4 regions of the Bradyrhizobium sp. LMG 9283 genome follow, and region 2 is predicted to be linked to each of the others. Evidence: riboswitches for the same ligand, from Rfam matches in the RefSeq annotation. Region 2 holds a riboswitch; each other region holds the start of a gene.
What was found. A riboswitch is a leader RNA that binds a small molecule or an ion and turns the genes downstream of it on or off. The one in region 2 is predicted to bind cobalamin.
Positions count from the first base shown of each region.

Region 1 (5,097 bases), 710 kb from region 2:
CGCAAAAGCCGGATCCCTCTTTCGTAGAGCCAGCCGGGATGGTCGTTGATGCCAATCGCATTGAGGCTTTTCGCACCTCTGCGCTGCCCCATAATCGTTCGTGATGCAGCCGTCCCGTTCGTAACAAGGACTGGATTGTTCATCACCCAGGCGGCGCGACAGGCGGCCGCTTTCGTAGTACGCTTCCCCGCGACGGCATAAGGCCGAGCGTTTGCGCCAGGGAATTTGGAAGGGCAACCATGTCGAGCCGTGGCTTTGTCGTATACGCCCCGGGCAAGCGTTACGCCGCCCGCCTGTTCGAACGATCGCGAGTGGCCCTCCTGATGCCATTCAGTGCGAGGCGTCAATCCACAACATGCACTGGCCATCACCGCACTCGTGCAGGTATTTCTGGTGCGGTTCGCCGACTCACGCTACGCATCATTCTCGACCACCTCACCGCACAATGAGAACGAAATGGTTGTAGCCACCCGTGAATTGCCGGTCTCTCCTTACGCCCTTGAAGTGGATGGCCGACTCAGAGCCGAATTCGCAACCAGAGATGGCGCCAGGGCAGGTGGAGCAGAACTAAAGAAGCGTTTTCCCATGCTTCAAATCCGGATCTATGATGCACAGACGAATGCGCGCGAGGAAATCTAGATCCGACTCAATTTGTTTCCCGATGCCTCGCGCACGGCTCCGGGGCACCTCGCCGCTCGGAAAAAGGGCCCGCCGTCACGGAGTATGCAGTTCCGTTCCCGGGTACCCTCTTAATCGGTTTCTTCGCAGCACTCGGTCCCGGGGTGCCGCCGGCGTCGCTATGCTCGCGCTCCTGAGGTGCCAGTCAGTCGCGCGATGCGCAGCGCACGCCGGATCAGGCTTGGGCCCGAGGCATCTCCAGGACCGGTCCCGTGAAGAATGGCATCGAGGGCTGTCCCCCCCCCCCGCCCCCCGCAGATTGGTGTCCTCTCAGTGCGTGGGGTGCGGCGGGGCCAAACCGGCTCTCGCACGCTGGCACGCGCCGCTGAGCCCGACTCCTCGCGGAAAGAGCCGAGCGCAATCGTGCTGTCCGACTTTTCCGATGACGTCTGAAGGCTGCGGGAGTGGCTCGCGGACTGTTGCGGAGCCGTAAACAGCGCGGCTTTAGAGCGCATATGTCCTGCGGTTGCTCCGAGGCGCTCGGCGCTGAAAGAGCCGCGACGCGATGTTGCTCTGCGCGACCATTAACGAGACCTTCGCCCCTCTAACTCTTCCCGTTCCTTTGACTCTATGCGATCGAACCAGGAGCCAGGCGGATAGGCCGCGATACGCTTGGCAAAGAAGGATTGCGGCTCCCAATCTTGACCTTCGCTCTTCTCGAAAGTGATGACCCCGTTGTGGGTAAAAGAGCGGGGCCCTGGCGTATCACAGTTCACCACAAGCAGAACGCGCCAGAGATCAGCTTTCTCGGTCGGCTTGTCGTTCTGCTTCGGCAAGTAGTCCACTCCAACAGGTTCAACGATAGTGCAGCGGCCCTGCCGCAGAAGATCGCCAAGCGGGCCTTGCGTGGTCGTCACAAAGTTGAAGTTGGCCGGGTCATGCAGAAAGCGGAGATTTGCGTCCCTTTCGCCATCCGTGATTTCACTGGCGATCAACGAGAGCGCCAGGGCGCGCCAGCCCAATTCCATCGGCTTTGCATAGGTCGACGCAAGTTCAATCGTCCCGTCGAGCGCGATCTTCCATGTGATAACGTACTGTTCGTCTGATTTATTGTCCCGGTGCCTGGTCCACGAAACGAAAACATATTCATGTCCGTCAAGTTCAGCGACGCCCCACATTCGAGGGACGAAGTGTGCCACCTTCGAGACGTTGGAGATAATTTGTTCTATCGTCTCACCATCTTGCGCTCGCCACGTTGATTTGACTCTTTCGACGAGGGGGCTGTCGATGGCGAGAACACTGTTGCTCATGGCAGCCAGCCCAGCCAGGCAGATCAGGCATCGACCGAGACAAAACCATAGCGCGCGTCTTCCAGACATTCTCTTCTTCATAACCGTCGGCCTATCGAGTTTCATCCACACGTCATTCCAAAGCGGGCAACCTTGAACCTGTTATGCGAGAGCGCAAGAAGCTAGCGGCGACGCGACGGGGCGACCGCGGTCCCGCGCGAGCATGCGCTCCCCTCTATGTCACGCGCCGCTAACTTCAGTTGCCAGCGACAGCCTCAATTTGCTGTGCTGGAAATGCCCAGCAGGAGGAGACTGGGCATGCCGAGGACTTGCATTCTTCGTGCCAGGTAATAGACGGAAGTTCGCACCGGTTTTGTGTCCTCTTTGTCGACTTTCCGACTTGCGCACGTCTCGATGTTTCCATTCAGCCTATCCATCGCGGCTTATGCATCCTCGCACGCGCCGGATATTCGACGGCGCAGGGGAACGCCTCGGTGCCAAGTTCCTGATGAGAATTGGGAGCACGTGTGCCGCCATTGAACCGTTTGGTTCGGTATCATTGCCGGAATATAGGCTTCGATCTCTGCCATGTCTTTGGGCACTCGCGGCCAAAAAGGCCATGGCGCGTTTGGCGCTCCTTTTGCGACATGCGGCGCTCCGGAATTCGAGAGCAGCCTCAAGGTGCGCTTTGCACTCGATGGCCAACGACGCGAAGCCGATCTTCACCACCGAGCATCTGGAATCTGGCTGGCACCGCAAATCAACGTGCTCGCCAGGTATGTTGCTGCCTTCGCCAGGTGTCTTGGGCCTAGTCAACACGCATCTTGTTGGTCGAGAAGGCAGCTGGATGGTGGACGTGCTCGAAGAACCGCTGGGAAGCCGGGACTCGCATTAAATGCGTTCTGCTCGAGGAAGCAGTCCCGACCACGCAAGCCGCATTTGTCCCTTCCACCGGATTGGCGTGCGGCCCCACGCGCAGGTAGCTCCGATGGTCATTCCGATATCGCTGATTGGCAAGCGCTTCTACGTCGTGTTCAACGATATAGATGCACGGTCATTCGCGTGGCAGATGTCGCAGCATTAGCTTGAGACATAATCTGAGAGGTTGACGGAAGAGTTCTCTTGCCGATAATCCAAGTCGTCGAGGTTCTCCGGTTTCCATTTGATCCGGAGCTAAGAGGGAAGCCGGTGAAAATGCCGGCGCTGCCCCCGCAACTGTGAGCGGCGAGCCGCTGTCCAACGATGTCACTGAAGCCTGCGCGGCTTCGGGAAGGCCGGACAGCAGCGATGACCCGCGAGCCAGGAGACCTGCCCCGACAATATATTCGTCCACGGGCGGGGTGTCCCGGTGGTACGTCAAGCAGCCGTCGCACGCGCGACGTCCCCTGCCTGCGTCCGCCATGGCCTTCGCCCCCAACTGGGGTTAACGCTATGTCTCTTCTCTCCCTTCCGGTTGCCACGCTCGGAACGCCACGCATCGGTCCAAGGCGCGAGCTCAAACTCGCACTAGAAAGCTACTGGGCCGGAAAAAGCAGCGAACAACAGTTGCTCGAGGACGCAGCTGGCCTGCGCGCCGCGAACTGGGCCCGTCAGAAATCTATCGGCGTCACGGTCATTCCATCGAACGATTTCTCGCTGTATGACCAGGTGCTCGACACAAGTGTCATGGTTGGCGCCATCCCGGAGATCTACGCCTCGAAAACCGAATCCGTTTCGCTCAAGACGTACTTCGCCATGGCCCGCGGTTCACAATGCGACGACCAGGATGCGAGTTGCGGTCACGGACCGCGCGGATTTGGCGCACCCGCGCAGGAGATGACGAAGTGGTTCGACACCAACTACCACTACATGGTCCCCGAGTTTCACAGGGGACAGACTTTCAGGCTATGCTCTCGCAAGCCGATCGAGGAGTATGAGGAAGCCAAGTCCCTTGGCTTTCAGACCCGCCCTGTCCTGATCGGGCCGGTCACATTCCTAAAGCTCGGCAAGAGTGCCGATCCTGCGTTCCAGCCACTCTCACTACTGGACGAACTGATACCGGCCTATATCGAAGTTCTGCAGGAATTGGCCAAACGTGGGGCAAATTGGGTTCAGTTCGACGAGCCCTGCCTGGTTGTTGATCTGGATGAGGGGGCGCGAAAATCTTTGCTCCATGCCTATGACCGGCTCGCCAAGGAGGGGCCGGCCATCAAGATCATGGTTGCCAGCTATTTCGGCGACCTCGGTGACAATCTGGACACCGCCTTGAGCCTGCCAGTTGCCGGACTTCACCTCGATCTGGTTCGAGCGCCACAGTTATTGGACCAGATCATTGCTGGCGGCCGAAGTGATCTCGTCATATCGCTCGGTGTCATCGACGGCCGGAATGTATGGCGGTCGAATTTGTCGTCGCTGCGCCGGAGGCTGGAACCCGCGATTGCGAAGCTTGGCAAGGATCGTGTACAGATCGCCCCATCCTGCTCGCTGCTTCACGTGCCGGTCGACGTTGAACTCGAGGCCGGGCTCGCTCCCGACGTGAAGAGCTGGCTTGCTTTTTCGGTTCAGAAGATGCGTGAACTTGCGATCCTGGCGCGGGCACTCGCAGGCGACCAGAATGTTGCGCTAGCTCTTGCCGAGTCGGAATGTGCCGCGACTGTCCGCCGGAGTTCGCCGAAAATCCGTGATGCCAATGTCGCTGTCCGGATGAGAGCGATCGACCAGGGCACGCGCCGGCGCGCCAGCCCATTTGCCCGTCGTGCCGAGATCCAAAGCAATCGTTTCGGACTACCGCCTTTTCCTACCACGACGATCGGATCGTTTCCGCAGACCACAGAGGTCCGGAATGCCCGTGCGGCGCATGCGCGAGGCGCGATGAGCGACGAGCAATACGACGGGTTCCTCAAGGAGGAGACTGCGCGCGCCGTACGTTGGCAGGAGGACATCGGACTTGACGTCCTCGTGCACGGCGAGTTCGAGCGCAATGACATGGTGCAGTACTTCGGCGAGCAACTCGCCGGGTTCGCCTTTACCAGGAACGGATGGGTGCAATCTTACGGCTCGCGCTGCGTCAGGCCACCGATCCTGTTCGGCGATGTAGTGCGGTCGAAGCCTATCACCGTAGAGTGGTGGCGCTACGCGCAATCACTAACCAAGAAGCCGATGAAGGCGATGTTGACCGGACCGGTGACGATCTTGAACTGGTCCTTTGTTC
Region 1 covers NZ_CP120691.1:6,870,179-6,875,275, reverse strand. The annotation lists gene P6U29_RS32275 (hypothetical protein) at 334-639, shown strand; gene P6U29_RS32270 (nodulate formation efficiency C protein) at 1,203-2,033, opposite strand; cobalamin riboswitch at 3,035-3,238, shown strand; gene metE (5-methyltetrahydropteroyltriglutamate--homocysteine S-methyltransferase) at 3,339-5,097, shown strand, end outside.
Region 1: it holds a riboswitch for cobalamin, as region 2 does, so the genes downstream of both, metE (5-methyltetrahydropteroyltriglutamate--homocysteine S-methyltransferase) here and P6U29_RS35320 (ribonucleoside-diphosphate reductase subunit alpha) in region 2, are expected to answer to the same signal.

Region 2 (5,097 bases):
TAGGTCGTCTTCAAGCCGCGCTGCCAGGCCAACCGATAGAGCGCATCGAGCTTCTTTCCGGAGGGATTGGCGATGTAGAGGTTGAGCGACTGCGATTGGTCGATCCACTTCTGCCGGCGCGCGGCCGCCTCGATCAGCCAGGCGCTGTCGATCTCGAAGGCCGTGGCGTAGAGCGCCTTGAGATCGTCGGGCACGCGATCGATCTGGCCGACGCTGCCGTCGAAATATTTGAGGTCGGAGACCATCACCTCGTCCCACAGCCCCCTCCCCTTCAGGTCGCGCACGAGGAACTCGTTCACGACCGTGAAGTCGCCGGACATGTTCGATTTGACGAACAGGTTCTGGTAGTTCGGTTCGATCGACTGCGAAACGCCGCAGATGTTGGAGATGGTCGCCGTCGGCGCGATCGCCATGACGTTCGAGTTGCGCATGCCGCTGGCAGTGACCTTCTTGCGCAGGCGACCCCAATCGAGCGTTGCGGAGCGATCGACGTCGAGACCACCGCGCGCGTCGGCGAGCAGCTGGATGGAGTCGAGCGGCAAGACGCCCTTCGACCACAGCGAGCCCTCGAAGCTCGGATAGCGTCCGCGCTCGGCGGCGAGATCCGACGAGGCCTCGATCGCGTGGTAGGAAATCGCCTCCATGCTGACATCGGCGAAGGTGACGGCTGCATCGGACGCGGTCGGAATGCGCTGGATCTGAAGCGCTTCCTGGAAGCCCATCAGGCCGAGGCCCACCGGGCGATGGCGCATATTGGAACGGCGCGCCTCCGGGATCGTGTAGAAATTGATGTCGATGACGTTGTCGAGCATCCGCACGGCCGTCGTGACCGTCCGCTTCAGCTTGGCCTGGTCGAGACCACCGGGACCGACATGAACGAGCATGTTGATGGAGCCGAGATTGCAGACCGCGACCTCGTCAGCCGAGGTGTTGAGCGTGATCTCGGTGCAGAGGTTCGACGAATGGATCACGCCCATGTGCTGCTGCGGCGAGCGCAGATTGCAGGGATCCTTGAAGGTGATCCAGGGATGGCCAGTCTCGAACAGCATCGTCAGCATGCGGCGCCAGAGATCGGTCGCCCGTACGGTCTTGAACACGCGCAGGCCGCCGGCCTTTGCCTTGGCCTCATACGACTCATAGGCGGCCTTGAACGCCTCACCGTAGAGATCATGCAGATCGGGCGTCTCGTCGGGCGAGAACAACGTCCATTCGCCGTCGGTATCGACGCGCTGCATGAACAGGTCCGGCACCCAGCTCGCCGTGTTCATGTCGTGGGTGCGGCGGCGGTCGTCGCCAGTATTCTTGCGCAGATCGAGGAATTCCTCGATGTCGACGTGCCAGGTCTCCAGATAGGCGCAGACCGCACCCTTGCGCTTGCCGCCCTGGTTGACGGCGATGGCGGTGTCGTTGGCGACCTTCAGAAACGGGATGATGCCCTGGCTCTCGCCATTGGTACCCTTGATGTGGGCGCCGAGCCCGCGCACCGGCGTCCAGTCATTGCCGAGGCCGCCGGAATATTTTGCGAGCAGCGCATTGTCCTTGACCGACTCGAAGATGCCGTCGAGGTCGTCCGAGACGGTCGTAAGAAAGCAGGAGGACAGCTGCGGGCGCAGTGTGCCCGAATTGAACAGTGTCGGGGTCGAGGCCATGAAGGCGAACGAGGACAGCAGGTCGTAGAACTCGATAGCCCTGGCTTCGCGATCTATCTCGCGCACGGCCAGGCCCATCGCGACACGCATGAAGAAGGCTTGCGGTAGCTCGATGCGTTTGCCATGCACGTGCAGGAAGTAGCGGTCGTACAGCGTCTGGAGGCCGAGGAACTGGAAGTTCAAATCGCGCTCGGGCTTCAGCGCCGAGGCGATCCGGCCGAGGTCGAAGCGGGCGAGTTCAGGATCGAGCAGTTCGGCCGCAATACCCGTCTTCACATAGGCCAGAAAATACTCGGCGTAGCGCGTCGCCATGTCAGCCTGAGCGGCCGACGTCGGGACGCCATGGACATAGGACAGCACCTCGCCGCGGAGCTTGTCAAGCAACAGGCGCGCGCTGACATAGGCGTAATTCGGTTCCTGTTCGACCAGTGTGCGCGCAGCCATGATCGCGGCCAGCGCCAATTCGTCCTGACTGATGCCGTCGTAGAGATTGCGCGTGGTTTCGGCGAGCACAGGGGCGGCGGACACGCCATCGAGGCCGGCGCAGGCTTCGCCGATGATCAGGGCGAGGCGCTTGGTGTCGAGACCGACGCGCGAGCCGTCGGCAAGCGTGACATGAAGGGACGGCATTGCCGCGGGCTCGGCTTCGGCGGCGGCTTCCTCGGCGCGCTGGCGCGAACGCTCCTCGCGGTACAGCACATAGGCGCGCGCGACCTTGTGGTGTTCGCTGCGCATCAGGGCTAGCTCAACCTGGTCCTGCACGTCCTCGATATGGAAGGTGCGTCCTTCACCTGCCCGCCGCATCAGCGCGGTGACGACTTCGGCAGTGAGCTGCTCGACACTCTCATGGACGCGGCGCGAGGCGACCGCGCTGGTCCCCTCGACCGCCAGGAACGCCTTGGTCATGGCGACGGCGATCTTGGCGGAGTCGAACGGCGAAACTTTTCCGTTGCGGCGGATGATCTGCATCGCCGGCTCGCTCGCAGCAGCAGCAAGCGATTGCGGACGCAACTGGATGATGGGTGCGGAAGCGGTGTCCGCGTCGTGCAGGTTCAGTGACATCAATAGGCCCCGTGATGCGCGTGTTATGTTTGAACGGGGCTGATAAGGAAGGACGCCGCAGAAACGCCGACAGCAAAGCGCCGGACGGTGCATGCAAGCGACCGCCGGACACCCCGCCCGTGGACGTTCAGATCGTCACGGCAGGTCTCCTGGCTCGCAGGTCATAGCTTTCTTCCCGTCTTCCCGGCGCAAAAAGCACCAGTGACGATTGTCGGAAGCAGCTCGCTGCTGACAGTTGCGGGGGCAGCGCCGGAATTCCGCGCCGAAAGGCGCAGTTCACCGGCTTCCCTCTTAGCCACTAAATCTTGCGATCCAGCGGAACCGTGACGCCCCACATGTGGTGTATTCGCGGACGGGTGTCAACGATTCGTTTGAGGCTTCCGCTCAGACTGGTTGTCGAATGTGGGAGTTCCGGCCCGGCGATCTGGCCAGACCTACGCCGAGTCGCGATCGAGCCGCGCAAAGATCGTGCTCGTCAGCGCGCCCAATAGGCTCCAGAATACCAGGCTCGTCAGCGTCACCGCGACCATGAACTGGTACGACAGCGAGGACGGCACGTTGGTCTCGACGTGCTCCAACTCCGGCGCACCGATCAGGTGCGGCAAGAGCAGCAGGATCACACCGGCGATGGCCGCCGGCACCGAACGGCGAAAGGCGATCAAGGCAAGCCCTCCAGCCGTCGCCAGCACGGCGAGCCACCAGATTTGGCGAGACAGCAATGGCGCGGCCGGCACGCCAGGCAATTCCGGGGGCAGGCCGAACCCAGGTGCGACCGTGAAGACCGCCCCACAAGAGGCCTTCGTGCCAGGAAACTCCGCTGCCAGTCGCGCCGCTACGGACGGCGAAGAAGCCGGCCAAGAGCAGCGCCGATTGCGGTCAGCACATCGGCCGCAGCCGTATAGGCGTTGCGCTCGAGCCCTTCGCGCGGCTCCCAGGCTTCCGTGCCGTGGTCGTGGTCGACGTGGCTGTGCGTCGAATGGTCATGATCGTCCGCAGCCCCCTGCGTCGCGGTCGCGGCGTCATGCTGGTGCGTCTCCGCGGCCTTCTCGAAGACCTCGGCCTTCAGGATCAAGGGGACGGTGCCGAATTGCTGGGCGACCGTGACATGAGACCAACGATGAAGCGTAAGCGTAGCTCTGCAGCCCTTCTGAATGACGCTTGACGCCTATTTTGTTCGCGTGGCGCGTCGCCGCGGTATCCATGTGTCGGACAACGCCTTGACGGCGGCTTCGAGCGCCTTCCGGTCGACGACGTTGGGATCGAACCGCTCCGGGCCCCAGAGGCGCATGTGTTCGTGCTCGGGATGGCCGGGGTCGCTGATGGCGGCGAGGTATTCGGCATAGCCTGGCGCACCGCCGACGTCTTCCGGAGGACAACGGCCGGCGGCCTCGAGCAGGAAGGGAAGCCCCTCCGTCGTGGTGTTCTCGAACCATTTTTCGAGCTTGATCACATGGTCCCAGCTGTCGCCGAAGTCATAGAGATAGTGGATCGTCTTGGCGCCGGTCTCGCGAACGATATCGCAAAGCCGCGCTTTGCGGGCATCCATGGGCTGGTGGCCGTAATCGTTGTGGGGATCAGAATCCCCCAACGGACCTCACCAGCGAAGAACTCGAAGAGGTGACTGTTCGTCCAGCCGAATGCCTCCTGAAGCGTCAGATGCAACCGATCAAGGCGCAGGGTGACGGGTACGACAAGGCGACGCATCACCTCCGGCTTCACATCCTTGAGGGTCACCTTGATCCGGACCGCGGTCGTGTTCAGGCTCATGCCGCCAGCCTCGGATCGTGTGTATGCATCGTATAGGTCGATGCCCAGGGAAGCAGTTCGTCCAGTCGCGCCGCAGGCCAACCATTGACGAGCTTGGCGAGAACGTCAGCGAGCCAGTGCTCGGCACTGACGCCATTGAGCTTACAGGTCTCAATGAGCGAAGCCAGCAATGCCCAATTCTCGGCACCTTCGTCGCAACCGGCAAAAAGGGAGTTCTTGGCGTTGAGCTTGATCGGCCGCATCGCACGCTCGACCGCATTCGTGTCCATCTCGATGCGCCCGTCATCAAGGTAGAGCGTCAGGCCGTCCCAATGGCGTAGCGCATAACGCAAAGCCTTCGCCGTGTCGCTCTTCCCCGCAAGGTGATCAAGCTTGGCCTCAAACCACTGCTTCAAGGCTGTAGCCAGAGGCCGGGCATGCGCTTGTCGGCCGGCGCAGCGCTCGGAAGCAGAGCGGCCGCGCAGTGCCTTCTCGACCGCGTAGAGCTGGGCAATGCGCGCGAGCGCCTCGCGGGCAACCGGAGCTGGCGCCGGCGCAGCCTCCCGCTCGATCTTCACAAACTGGCGCCGCAGATGCGACCAGCAGAAGGCGAGCGTCCCGGACAGGGCGTCCGCACGCG
Region 2 covers NZ_CP120691.1:7,575,607-7,580,703, forward strand. The annotation lists gene P6U29_RS35320 (ribonucleoside-diphosphate reductase subunit alpha) at 1-2,711, opposite strand, end outside; cobalamin riboswitch at 2,833-3,052, opposite strand; gene P6U29_RS35325 (CbtA family protein) at 3,146-3,445, opposite strand; gene P6U29_RS35330 (hypothetical protein) at 3,544-3,783, opposite strand; gene P6U29_RS35335 (plasmid pRiA4b ORF-3 family protein) at 3,877-4,257, opposite strand; gene P6U29_RS35340 (plasmid pRiA4b ORF-3 family protein) at 4,158-4,478, opposite strand; gene tnpC (IS66 family transposase) at 4,475-5,097, opposite strand, start outside.

Region 3 (5,097 bases), 1.9 Mb from region 2:
CCTGACGGTCAAGGGCAACGCGATCGCGCCGATAGACATAGCCGTTGAAGGCGAACCATTCGACCTCGCCAGCCGAGGAGGATAATGGCTGGCGATCGAGCGATGAGGCCTCGCTCCAATCCGGCACGGCGTTCATCACGCTGGCCTCCGTCGCGGTCAACTGCCCGCGCGAGAACAGCCGCCCGTGATCCATCGAGAGCCAGCCACTGAAGATCCAGGTCAGCACGAAGGCCATCGCTGCCAAGCCGAGCAGGTGATGCAAGGCATGCCAGCCACGATAAGGCGAGGAGATTTGCCGCTTGTGAATCCTGATCCGCACGATCCCGAGCACAGCGCCCAGCACAGCCGCGATCAGGGCCAGCAGCGATAGCGACCACACCAGCCGATCCCATAGCGCCCAGTTGCTTCTCAGAACAGTCGGATAGATCCAGTGCAGCACGCTGCCTGCAAGATTCCAGCCGCGCTCGCGCCGCGTCGTATCCAAGACGATCTCACCGGTGAGCGACGAGACGTAGACTTCCGTCCCGGCGGTATCGCCGAGGGCCACGCGAAACAGGGGTCGATGACGATCGAAGCCGTTCGGTACGCTCCACTGATCGTAATCCGCACGGCCGACAATCGTCGCATGCGAGGCATCGATCTCGCGCTGGCGTGCATGAGCCTGCGCAACGGCCAGTGCGACATCAGCGGATTTCACCGACGCGTCGTTCCCGTCGGCCGCGCGGATCGCGCGCTGACGCGAGGGACCCGAGACAATGTAGACCGCGCCGTCGCTCCGCTGGATCAGCCGAACGCGCGTGGCATCCGCGATCCCGCTCGCAGCAACGGCGTCCGCGACCGAAATCCTCGTCTCTCCATGCACCGGCATGAGTCCGGCAAATCGCTCCGCTTCCGTCAGCGACGGAAACGGAACGAATTGCATCACGATTCCGCTCGCGAACCACATCGCGAACAGCAGGCAGAACGCAATCCCGAGCCAGCGGTGCAAGAGGACGATCGCGCCCATCATACGCTCCCGGCCTCACCATTTGAACGCCGCCGAGATCTCGTAGGTGCGCGGCGCGCCCAGCAGGATCTGGTCGGGATAGAACGGATCGCCCCAGATGGCGTAGCGCTTGTCGGTGATGTTGCGGACACGGAAGGTCAGGCGGGCCTGGTCGACTGCATTGAACACCGTTTTGGGGATGTCGACGAAGGCATAGACGTCGGCCACCGTGTAGGACTTCATCGTCACGACGTTGGCATCGGTGTTGTAGCGGTCGCCGATATGACGGCCGGTGATGCCGAGCTCCACCGGCCAGGGCGTGAAGAAGCGCCAGGACGCGCCGGCATTCGCAACGATGCGCGGCACGTTCGGCGGCGTGTTACCGGAGAACGAGCCGCCGACGAAATTGTAGTCGGCATAGCGCGCATCGACATAGGCGATGTTGCCCCACAGCCGCAGCGGCTCGATCGGACGCACCGAGGCGGCAAGCTCGACGCCCTTGGACTCCTGCCGTCCGGCGATATTCAACTGCATGCCGCCGGCCGCCGCATAGACGTTCTTGCGCAGGATGTCGTAGGCCGAGAACGACCATTCCGCCCGGTTGTCCCAGAACAGGTGCTTGACCCCGGTCTCATAGGTGCGCGCGGTGGTCAGGTCGAGCGGCTGGGTCGGACCGAGCAGGAAGATGTTGTTGGCTGCGATGTCGGCGCCGGTGGCGTACTGGCTGAAGAAGGTCAAGCCAGGAACGGCCTCCCAGGTGTAGCCGATGCGGCCCGTCACCGGCGCCCAGTCCTTGGTGAATGGAAAGCCGGCCTTCTCTAACCCGTTCTTGTCGGTCGAGTTGCGGTCGAGCCCGATGTGCTCGACACGCAGGCCACCGATCAGCGCGAAGCTGCGCGTCAGTTTCAGACGGTCCTCGAACGACAGCGCCTCGTTGTCGATGCGCGCCGTCTGCTGCTGCGTCGTGAGCAGGCCGTAAAAGCCGCGGTTGGGATCGACCAGCGAAACGGAATCGCCGGGAAAGTTTGCCGCGCCGGGCCTAATAAAATCGAGATAGCTCGACGAGAGCGTCGTGACCAGCCGGTTGTCCAAGCCCGCGATATTCGTGTCCCAGATCAGGTCGGTGATGTTGCCGACCAGACGCTGGCTGTGTGCGACATAGAAGCGTTCGCGATCGACCAGGTTCGTGGTGGAATTGAAGGCTTCGATCTCGTTGTTGAACCAGCTCCGTTCCGCACCGTAGCCATAGGCCTGGCTTTTCAGCGTCAGATCAGGCGCCAGCTTCAGCTCAAAGCCGCCGCGCAGCCACACCTCCTGGGCGACGTTACGATTGTCGAGGACGTTGTAGTTGGTGTTGAAGGTGCGGTCGTCGATCGTGACGGCACTGAGATTGGTCCCGTTGTAGTTGGAGATGTAATTGCCGGACACGATCCCGCTCGTCGCGTGCGAACCGCTGAAGGCGACCGGCACCAGCGGCGCGCCCCAATAGGCTTTCGAGCGATCCTCCCGGTACTCGAGCGCGCCCCAGATCTTGAGACTGTCGGAGACACGGTAATTGAGCTGGCCGGACGTGCCGAACGTCTTGATATTAGTATCGTCGGCAAAGCCGTTGAGCATGGAACGGCTGATATCGAAGCGATAGTCCAGCCCCTGCACATTGGTGCTGCCGCCGGAGCCGTAATGCGCACGGAACGAGTTCAGCGAGTCCCAGGAGAAATCGGCTTCGTTGCGGATCGCTCCGGTGTGCGGCTGCTTGGTGACGAAGTTGATCGCGCCGCCCGCGGCGCCCTCGCCTGAGATCAGCGAAGCCGGGCCTTTCAGGAATTCCACGGCCTCCAGATTGGCTGTGTCGACGATCCGCGAGGTCATGTTCTGCGGACCGATCTTGATGCCGTTGTAGAGCGTGTTGATCTGGCTGTTGGTGAAGCCGCGCATGGAAAAGGCGGAAGGCTCGGCGGGATTGTCCCCTGAGGTGACGCCGACCGCCCCCTGCGCCACCTCGGACACGGTGCGAAAGCCCTGCTCGCGCATGGTCTCGGCCGAGATCACCTCGACGGTCGCGGGCGTCTGCCGCACGGTCAGGCCGAGCCGCGAGGCGCTTTCGGCCACCGCGTTGCTGTTGAGCGGCGTCTGCGCTGCCGCGATCGGCACGACGGGTCTGGGCGCTGCGGATGCGGGTGCTGGCCTGTGTGCAACCGCACGACGTGCGCTCTGCGCCTCCCGGCCCACCGGTCTCGCCTGCTTGCGCGATTTAGCGGGCGACACCTCAACGGGCGGCAGCGGCTCTCGGGCCTGCTGCGCCAGCGCGACGGGCAGATCGGCGGCTGCAAACGATGCAAAGGCCAGGGAGGCAAGCAGGAAGCGGCGCGGTCGTGCGATACGGATGGAAGACACGGTACAAACCTCGGTATGACGTCAGTGGCACGTCACAGCGAACGAGGTCTCACCCTTGGCCTTGAGCCGTCCGATGAAGCCGAATGTCTGTACTCCCCGACCGACATCTTCGCGTGTGACCACGGCTGACGGCAGGTCTCCTGGCTCGCGGGTCATGACCGCTTCGTCGCCTTCCCGGGACCGAGGACCCAGTGGCTCGTGACGAAGGATTATCCGCTCACAGTTGCGGGGGCAGCCACGGCATTGGGGACAACGCCCCGCACCGCATTCCCTTTTCATTCCCTCTCGGGAAAACCGTCGCGAGCATCTAGGATTACCACCAAGACAGAGTCAATGTGGCAGTTGCGGCGTTGTGGCCACGGCAACCAACTTCCTTGGAGATGAGCATGGAAGGCGAGACCTTCCTCTGGTTGATACGGCATGCGGCCGTCGAGGGCGTCGCCGGGACGATCCATGCAGCCGATGCGCCGGCGGATCTCGGCGATCACGCGGCATTGGCGGCTCTGCGGCAGCACTTGCCGCCGGATGCCGCCAGCTATGCCAGCCCGTCGCGGCGCACCGTCGAGACGGCGCGCGCACTGGGGCTCACACCGGAGTTGGTCAGCGAATTCCGCGAGCAGGATTTCGGCGACTGGACCGGCCATCGTCATGACGAGCTCGCCGCGACCGGTGGCGATGCCTATGCGCAGTTCTGGCGCGATCCGGCGTGCGGACGGCCGCCGAACGGCGAAAGCTTTGCGGATCAGGTCGCGCGCGTGCGGCTGGGTCTGTCGCGGATTGGCGCCGGCTCCGCAGCGCTGGTCGTACATTCCGGCACCATCCGCGCCGCGCTCTGCATCGCGCTGGACCTGACACCGCAAGCCGCGTTGCGCTTCGTGATCGACCCGCTGTCGCTCACCCGGATCGACCGGCTCGCGGGCGGCTGGCGCGTCGTCTCCGTCAATCAGTGCATCAGCTAGGCCGATCCGGTACGTTGGCCTGTGCGAACGTCGCCATGCCGTTGTGAAGCGCACAGGCCGAGCGGACCAGCGGCAGCGCGATGGCGGCGCCCGATCCCTCGCCAAGCCTGAGATCGAGGCTGATCAGCGGCTGCACGTTGAGCGCGCGCAACACCAACCGATGCCCCTGCTCTGCTGACTGATGCGACGGCAACAGAAACGGCTGGCAGGACGGATTGAGACGCGCCGCCGCCAGCGCCGCGACCGACACGATGAAGCCGTCGATCAATACGGGAACGCGGCGCTGCGCGGCCGCAATGATCGCGCCTGAGATCGCCGCGATCTCGAGGCCGCCGACCGCGCACAGGATCTTTTCGGCCGAAGCTCCGGCAACGCTGTGGCGTGCGATCGCCGCATCGATCACCCGCGCCTTGTGCGCCCGACCGGCTGCATCGACGCCGGTACCGCTGCCCGCGATCTCCTCGGCGCTCACACCAAGCAGGCTCGCCGCGATCGCCGCGGATGTCGTGGTGTTGCCAATGCCCATCTCGCCGAAGATCAGCAGATCGGGCTGACTGGCCTCGGCGCGCACCACCGCGCGCTTGCCGGCTTCGAAGGCGAAGGCCAATTCGGCCGGCGTGAGCGCAGCCTCGACGCTGAAGTCGTTCGTGCCGCTGCGCGGCTTGTCGGTGACGACGCCTGCCATCTGCTCCTGGGCCAACGTGCCGGCATCAACCACTTCCAGGCTCGAGCCCAGCTCGCGCGCCAGCACCGAGATCG
Region 3 covers NZ_CP120691.1:5,658,607-5,663,703, forward strand. The annotation lists gene P6U29_RS26870 (PepSY domain-containing protein) at 1-1,009, opposite strand, end outside; gene P6U29_RS26875 (TonB-dependent receptor) at 1,022-3,379, opposite strand; cobalamin riboswitch at 3,492-3,693, opposite strand; gene P6U29_RS26880 (histidine phosphatase family protein) at 3,766-4,338, shown strand; gene cobT (nicotinate-nucleotide--dimethylbenzimidazole phosphoribosyltransferase) at 4,331-5,097, opposite strand, start outside.
Region 3: it holds a riboswitch for cobalamin, as region 2 does, so the genes downstream of both, P6U29_RS26875 (TonB-dependent receptor) here and P6U29_RS35320 (ribonucleoside-diphosphate reductase subunit alpha) in region 2, are expected to answer to the same signal.

Region 4 (5,097 bases), 1.9 Mb from region 2:
AGGCCGCGCGGCCCGTGGTGCAGTGGAGTACGGTCCGATGAAGGTTGCCGGGCTCGGGTTCAGAAAGGACGTCACGCTGGCTTCGCTGCGCGAAGCGCTTCTGGCGGCGGGCGGCCCCGAGGGGCTTGCGGCGATGGCAACCGTCACCGACAAGGCCAACGCCGAGGTGCTGAAGCAACTCGCGCGTGAGTGCGGTGTGCCGATCATGGCGGTTCCGGCCGATAGGCTGGCGGATATCGACACGCTCACGAACTCGAATCTCGTCGCGGAGAAGTTCGGCACGGGATCAGTCGCCGAAGCCGCGGCGCTCGCTGCAGCCGGTCCTCGCGCGCGGCTGATTGCGACGCGTGTGGTCTCGCAGGATCGCACCGCGACCGCCGCGATCGCGGAAGGAGACGGCGCATGACCGTGCATTTCATCGGCGCCGGGCCGGGCGCGCCCGATTTGCTGACGCTGCGCGGCCGCGATTTGATCGCCGCCTCTCCGGTCTGCCTCTATGCGGGCTCGCTGGTGCCGGCGGGCGTGCTGGCGCATTGCCCGCCTGGTGCGCGCATCGTCAACACCGCGCCGCTGTCGCTCGACGAGATCATCGCGGAGATTGCGGCTGCGCATGCCGAGGGCAAGGACGTCGCGCGGCTGCATTCCGGCGATCTCTCGATCTGGTCGGCGATGGGCGAGCAGCTCCGCCGTTTGCGTGCGCTCGGGATCCCCTACACGGTGACACCCGGCGTGCCCTCGTTCTCGGCTGCCGCGGCGGCGCTAGAGACCGAACTGACTTTGCCCGGCTTGGCTCAGACTGTGGTGCTGACGCGCACGCCGGGACGCGCCAGCGCGATGCCCGAAGGCGAGAAGCTCGCCGCGTTCGCCGCGACCGGCGCGGTGCTGGCGATCCACCTGTCGATCCATCTGCTCGACAAGGTCGTGGCCGAGCTGACGCCTCACTATGGTGCGGACTGCCCCGTCGCGATCGTGTGGCGCGCGAGCTGGCCGGATCAGCGCATGGTCCGCGCGACACTCGGCACCCTCAATGCGGCCGTGGGCGGCGAGATGGAGCGCACGGCGTTGATCCTGGTCGGCAGGACGCTTGGTGCTGAGGATTTTGACGAGAGCCGTCTTTATGCCGTCGATTACGACCGCCGCTACCGGCCGGTCGGAGCAGAGCCGCGCTTTCCGGAGGCGTCGTGATGGCGGCCGGTCTCGTCATCTCCGCACCTGCCTCCGGCGTCGGCAAGACCACGCTGACGCTGGCGCTCGCCCGCGCCTGGCGCAATCGCGGCCTGAACGTGCAGTGCTTCAAGAGCGGACCCGACTATATCGATCCCGCGTTCCACGCCGCCGCCACGGGGCGCGCCTCCGTCAACGTCGACAGCTGGGCGATGGATCGCGTGAGCATTGCGCATCTCGTCAGCCGCGGTGCCGATGCCGACGTCGTGCTTGCCGAGGGCTCGATGGGCCTGTTCGACGGTGTTGCCCCGCGTGGTGTCTCCGGCACCGGCGCCACCGCCGATATCGCGGAGATGCTGGGTTGGCCGGTGGTGCTGGTGATCGATCCCTCTGGGCAGGCGCAGACTGCGGCCGCGATTGCCGCGGGCCTTCGCGACTATCGCCCCGGCGTGCGCCTTGCAGGGATCGTGCTCAACCGCGTCGCCAGCCCGCGTCACGAAGATCTCGTGCGGCGCGCGCTGAACGATGCCGGCATTGCCGTGTTCGGTGCGCTGCCGCGCCATGCCGAGATCAGCCTGCCGAAGCGGCATCTTGGCCTCGTACAGGCCGAGGAGCAGGCGGAGATCGGCAATCTGATCGACGAGGCCGCGCGCTTCGTTGCCGAACATGTCGATCTTGACGCAGTCCTGCGTTCGGCAGCGAGCTGGTCGCCGCAAGCTGCGGCGAACGGCCTGAACGTGACGCCGCCCGGTCAGCGCATTGCCCTCGCCCGCGATGCGGCATTCTCCTTCGTCTATCCGCACATGCTGGAAGCCTGGCGCGCGGCCGGCGCCGAGATATTGCCGTTCTCGCCGCTGGCCGATGAAGCGCCCGACGCAGGCGCCAATGTGTGCTGGCTGCCGGGCGGCTATCCCGAGCTTCATGCTGGCAAGATCGCGGCCAATGCACGCTTTCGCAGTGGCCTTCGCGGCTTCGCGGAGACGCGGCCGGTGCATGGCGAATGCGGGGGCTATATGGTGCTGGGTGCCGCTTTGACCGATGCCGACGGCGTCCGCCATGAGATGGCGGGGCTGCTCGGCCTGGAGACCAGCTTTGCCAAGCGCCGCATGCATCTGGGCTATCGCCTCGCCGAACTGGCTGCGCCGATGCCGGGGCATGAGGTCGGCGCGCGCCTGCGCGGCCACGAGTTCCACTATTCGACCATCCTTGCCCAGCCTGATACGCCGTTGGCCGTCGTGCACGATGCAACCGGCACCGTCATTGCCGAGACCGGCTCGCGCCGCGGCCATGCCACTGGCACGTTCTTTCATCTGATCGCGGAGGACCGGTGAGCGGTTTTGTCTCCTTCGTCTCCGCCGGCCCTGGCGATCCCGAGCTCCTCACCGTGAAGGGCGCCGCGCGGCTGCGCGAGGCGGACGTCGTGCTCTATGACGACCTTGCCTCGGGCGCGATCCTCGATCTTGCCCGGCCCGGCGCCAATCTTGTCGCGGTGGGAAAGCGGGCCGGGCGTCCTTCGACCAAGCAACACCACGTCAACCGTCTCTTGGTCGACTATGCCGCAACCGGCGCGCGTGTGGTGCGGCTGAAGTCGGGCGATGCTGGCATTTTCGGCCGGCTCGAGGAAGAGATCGAGACGCTGCGCGAGGCCGGCATCGGCTACGAGATCGTTCCCGGCGTCACCTCAGCTTGCGTCGCCGCGGCGCAAGCAGGAATTCCGCTGACCCGACGGCACACCTCGCGACGGGTACAGTTCATCACCGGCGCTGATGTCACCGGCGAGCTGCCGCCCAACCTGAACTGGGCGGCGCTGGCAGACCCTGAGGCGACGACTGTGGTCTATATGGGCCGGCGCACCTTTCCGGCGCTTGCCGCAAAATTGATCGCGCATGGCCTCGCGCCAACCACCCCGGCACTGTTCGCTGAATCCCTCGGACGACCCGACGAACGGCTGGTCCGCACCACGATTGTCGAGCTCGCCGAGCAACTTGCGCGCGGCGGCGCCGCTTCCACTGCGGCCGTGATCCTGTTCGGCGCGCTGGCGGGGGATTATCCGTCATGACGGCTCCCGCAGCCGTTCGCCCCTTGACGCCGGCTCCGCGAAAGGGGCACACAAGAGAGGCATGGTGCTCAACGCGGCGCAAAGCGCCGGAGCATAATCGGGAATGGGGGTGGGCGGACCCAATTGCGGCGCCCAAAACCCCAGCCGCCCCCGCGACTGTAAGCGGTGAGGGGCTCCGATCAGCCACTGGGCCGCAAGGTCCGGGAAGGCCGGAGAACCCCAGTGAGCCGCGAGCCAGGAGACCGGCCCTGCACGTTTTGAGGCCAACGCCGTCGGGTGTGACGGCAGGAAGGAATTGAGCCATGCATATCGAACCCGGGGTCGTGACGGGCGCCAAGCTCGTGTTGAGTTATGCAACCGGCATCGCCGCAGGCGGCGTTGCGTTGAAGCTGGCGGCCGAGACCGTCCGCGAGCAGGGCGTCGGCTCGTTCGCGGCACGCACGCTCGCCACCACCGGCCTTGTCTTCACCTTCTTCCAAATCCTGCCGCACTTCCCGGTCGGCGTGTCCGAGGTGCACTTCATCCTCGGCTCGACCCTGTTCCTGCTGTTTGGTGCTGCGCCCGCGGCCTTCGGCCTCGCGTTCGGCCTATTGCTCCAGGGCGTGTTGTTTGTGCCGACCGATCTGCCGCAATACGGCATGAACGTCACCACGCTCCTGGTGCCGCTGTTTGCGATCCAGGCGCTCGCGACGCGGATCATTCCGCGCAATACCGCTTACGTCGATCTGCAATACCGCCAGGCGCTGGCGCTCTCGACCGCCTATCAGTCCGGCATTGTCGCCTGGGTGGCGTTCTGGGCGCTCTATGGCTCCGGCTTCGGTGCGACCAACCTCGCCAACATCGCGGCGTTTGCCGGGTCCTATGCGCTGGTCGTCGTGATCGAGCCGCTCGCCGATCTCGCCGTGCTGGCGCTGGCGAAGTCGCTGCGTGGCGTCACCGCGCCCGGCCTCGTCACGCCGCGCCTGCACAACGCGGCCTGAGAGACCAGCGAAAGGGCGGCCGCTGCGGCCGCCCATCGCGCTCGCGATGCTCACGCTCTCTCTGATAGGTATCGGTTGCGGCAATCCCGAGCAGCTCACGCGCGCCGCGATTCAAGCCATCAACGCGGCCGATCTCGTCCTGATCCCGCGCAAGGGGGCTGCGAAGTCCGATCTTGCGGATCTCAGACGGATGATCTGCGCGGACGTGCTCACCAGCGACAAGACAGTCATCGCCGAATTCGATCTTCCCGTGCGCGATGCCGGTGAAGCTGATTACCGCAAGGGCGTCGACGATTGGCACGATGCGGTTGCCGCGACCTGGTCGCAGACCATTGCGAGGCATCTCGCAGGCGAGGGCAAGGTCGCGCTGCTGATCTGGGGCGACCCGTCGCTCTACGACTCCTCGTTGCGCATCGCGCGGCGGCTCCATCCGTTGCCGCATATCGAAGTTGTGCCAGGCATCACCTCGATCCAGGCGCTGTGCGCCGCGCATGCGCTGCCACTCAATGACATCGGCGAGCCGTTCCTGGTCACGACGGGGCGGCGCTTGCGCGAAGGCGGCTGGCCGCAAGGCGTCGATACCGTGGCGGTGATGCTCGACGGCGGCACGGCGTTTCAGTCGCTCGACCCGGCCGGGCTCCACATTTGGTGGGGCGCCTATCTCGGCATGCCCGATCAGATCATCATGTCCGGCGCACTGGCCGAGGCCGGTCCGCGCATCGTCGCGTTGCGGCAAGAGGCGCGCGAGCGGCACGGCTGGATCATGGACAGCTACATTCTCAAGCGAAGGCGTTGAGGCAGCATGCTTCCCGAATGGGCTTACCGGAACTGCCCCGAGATCTCCGCAGTCCATCGCGACGCGGCCGTTGCGCGGCAAGCGCAACTGACGAAGCC
Region 4 covers NZ_CP120691.1:5,663,898-5,668,994, reverse strand. The annotation lists gene cbiE (precorrin-6y C5,15-methyltransferase (decarboxylating) subunit CbiE) at 1-41, shown strand, start outside; gene P6U29_RS26915 (cobalamin biosynthesis protein) at 38-406, shown strand; gene cobM (precorrin-4 C(11)-methyltransferase) at 403-1,185, shown strand; gene P6U29_RS26905 (cobyrinate a,c-diamide synthase) at 1,185-2,495, shown strand; gene cobA (uroporphyrinogen-III C-methyltransferase) at 2,492-3,223, shown strand; cobalamin riboswitch at 3,269-3,489, shown strand; gene P6U29_RS26895 (energy-coupling factor ABC transporter permease) at 3,526-4,203, shown strand; gene cobF (precorrin-6A synthase (deacetylating)) at 4,250-4,999, shown strand; gene cobT (nicotinate-nucleotide--dimethylbenzimidazole phosphoribosyltransferase) at 5,006-5,097, shown strand, end outside.
Region 4: it holds a riboswitch for cobalamin, as region 2 does, so the genes downstream of both, P6U29_RS26895 (energy-coupling factor ABC transporter permease) here and P6U29_RS35320 (ribonucleoside-diphosphate reductase subunit alpha) in region 2, are expected to answer to the same signal.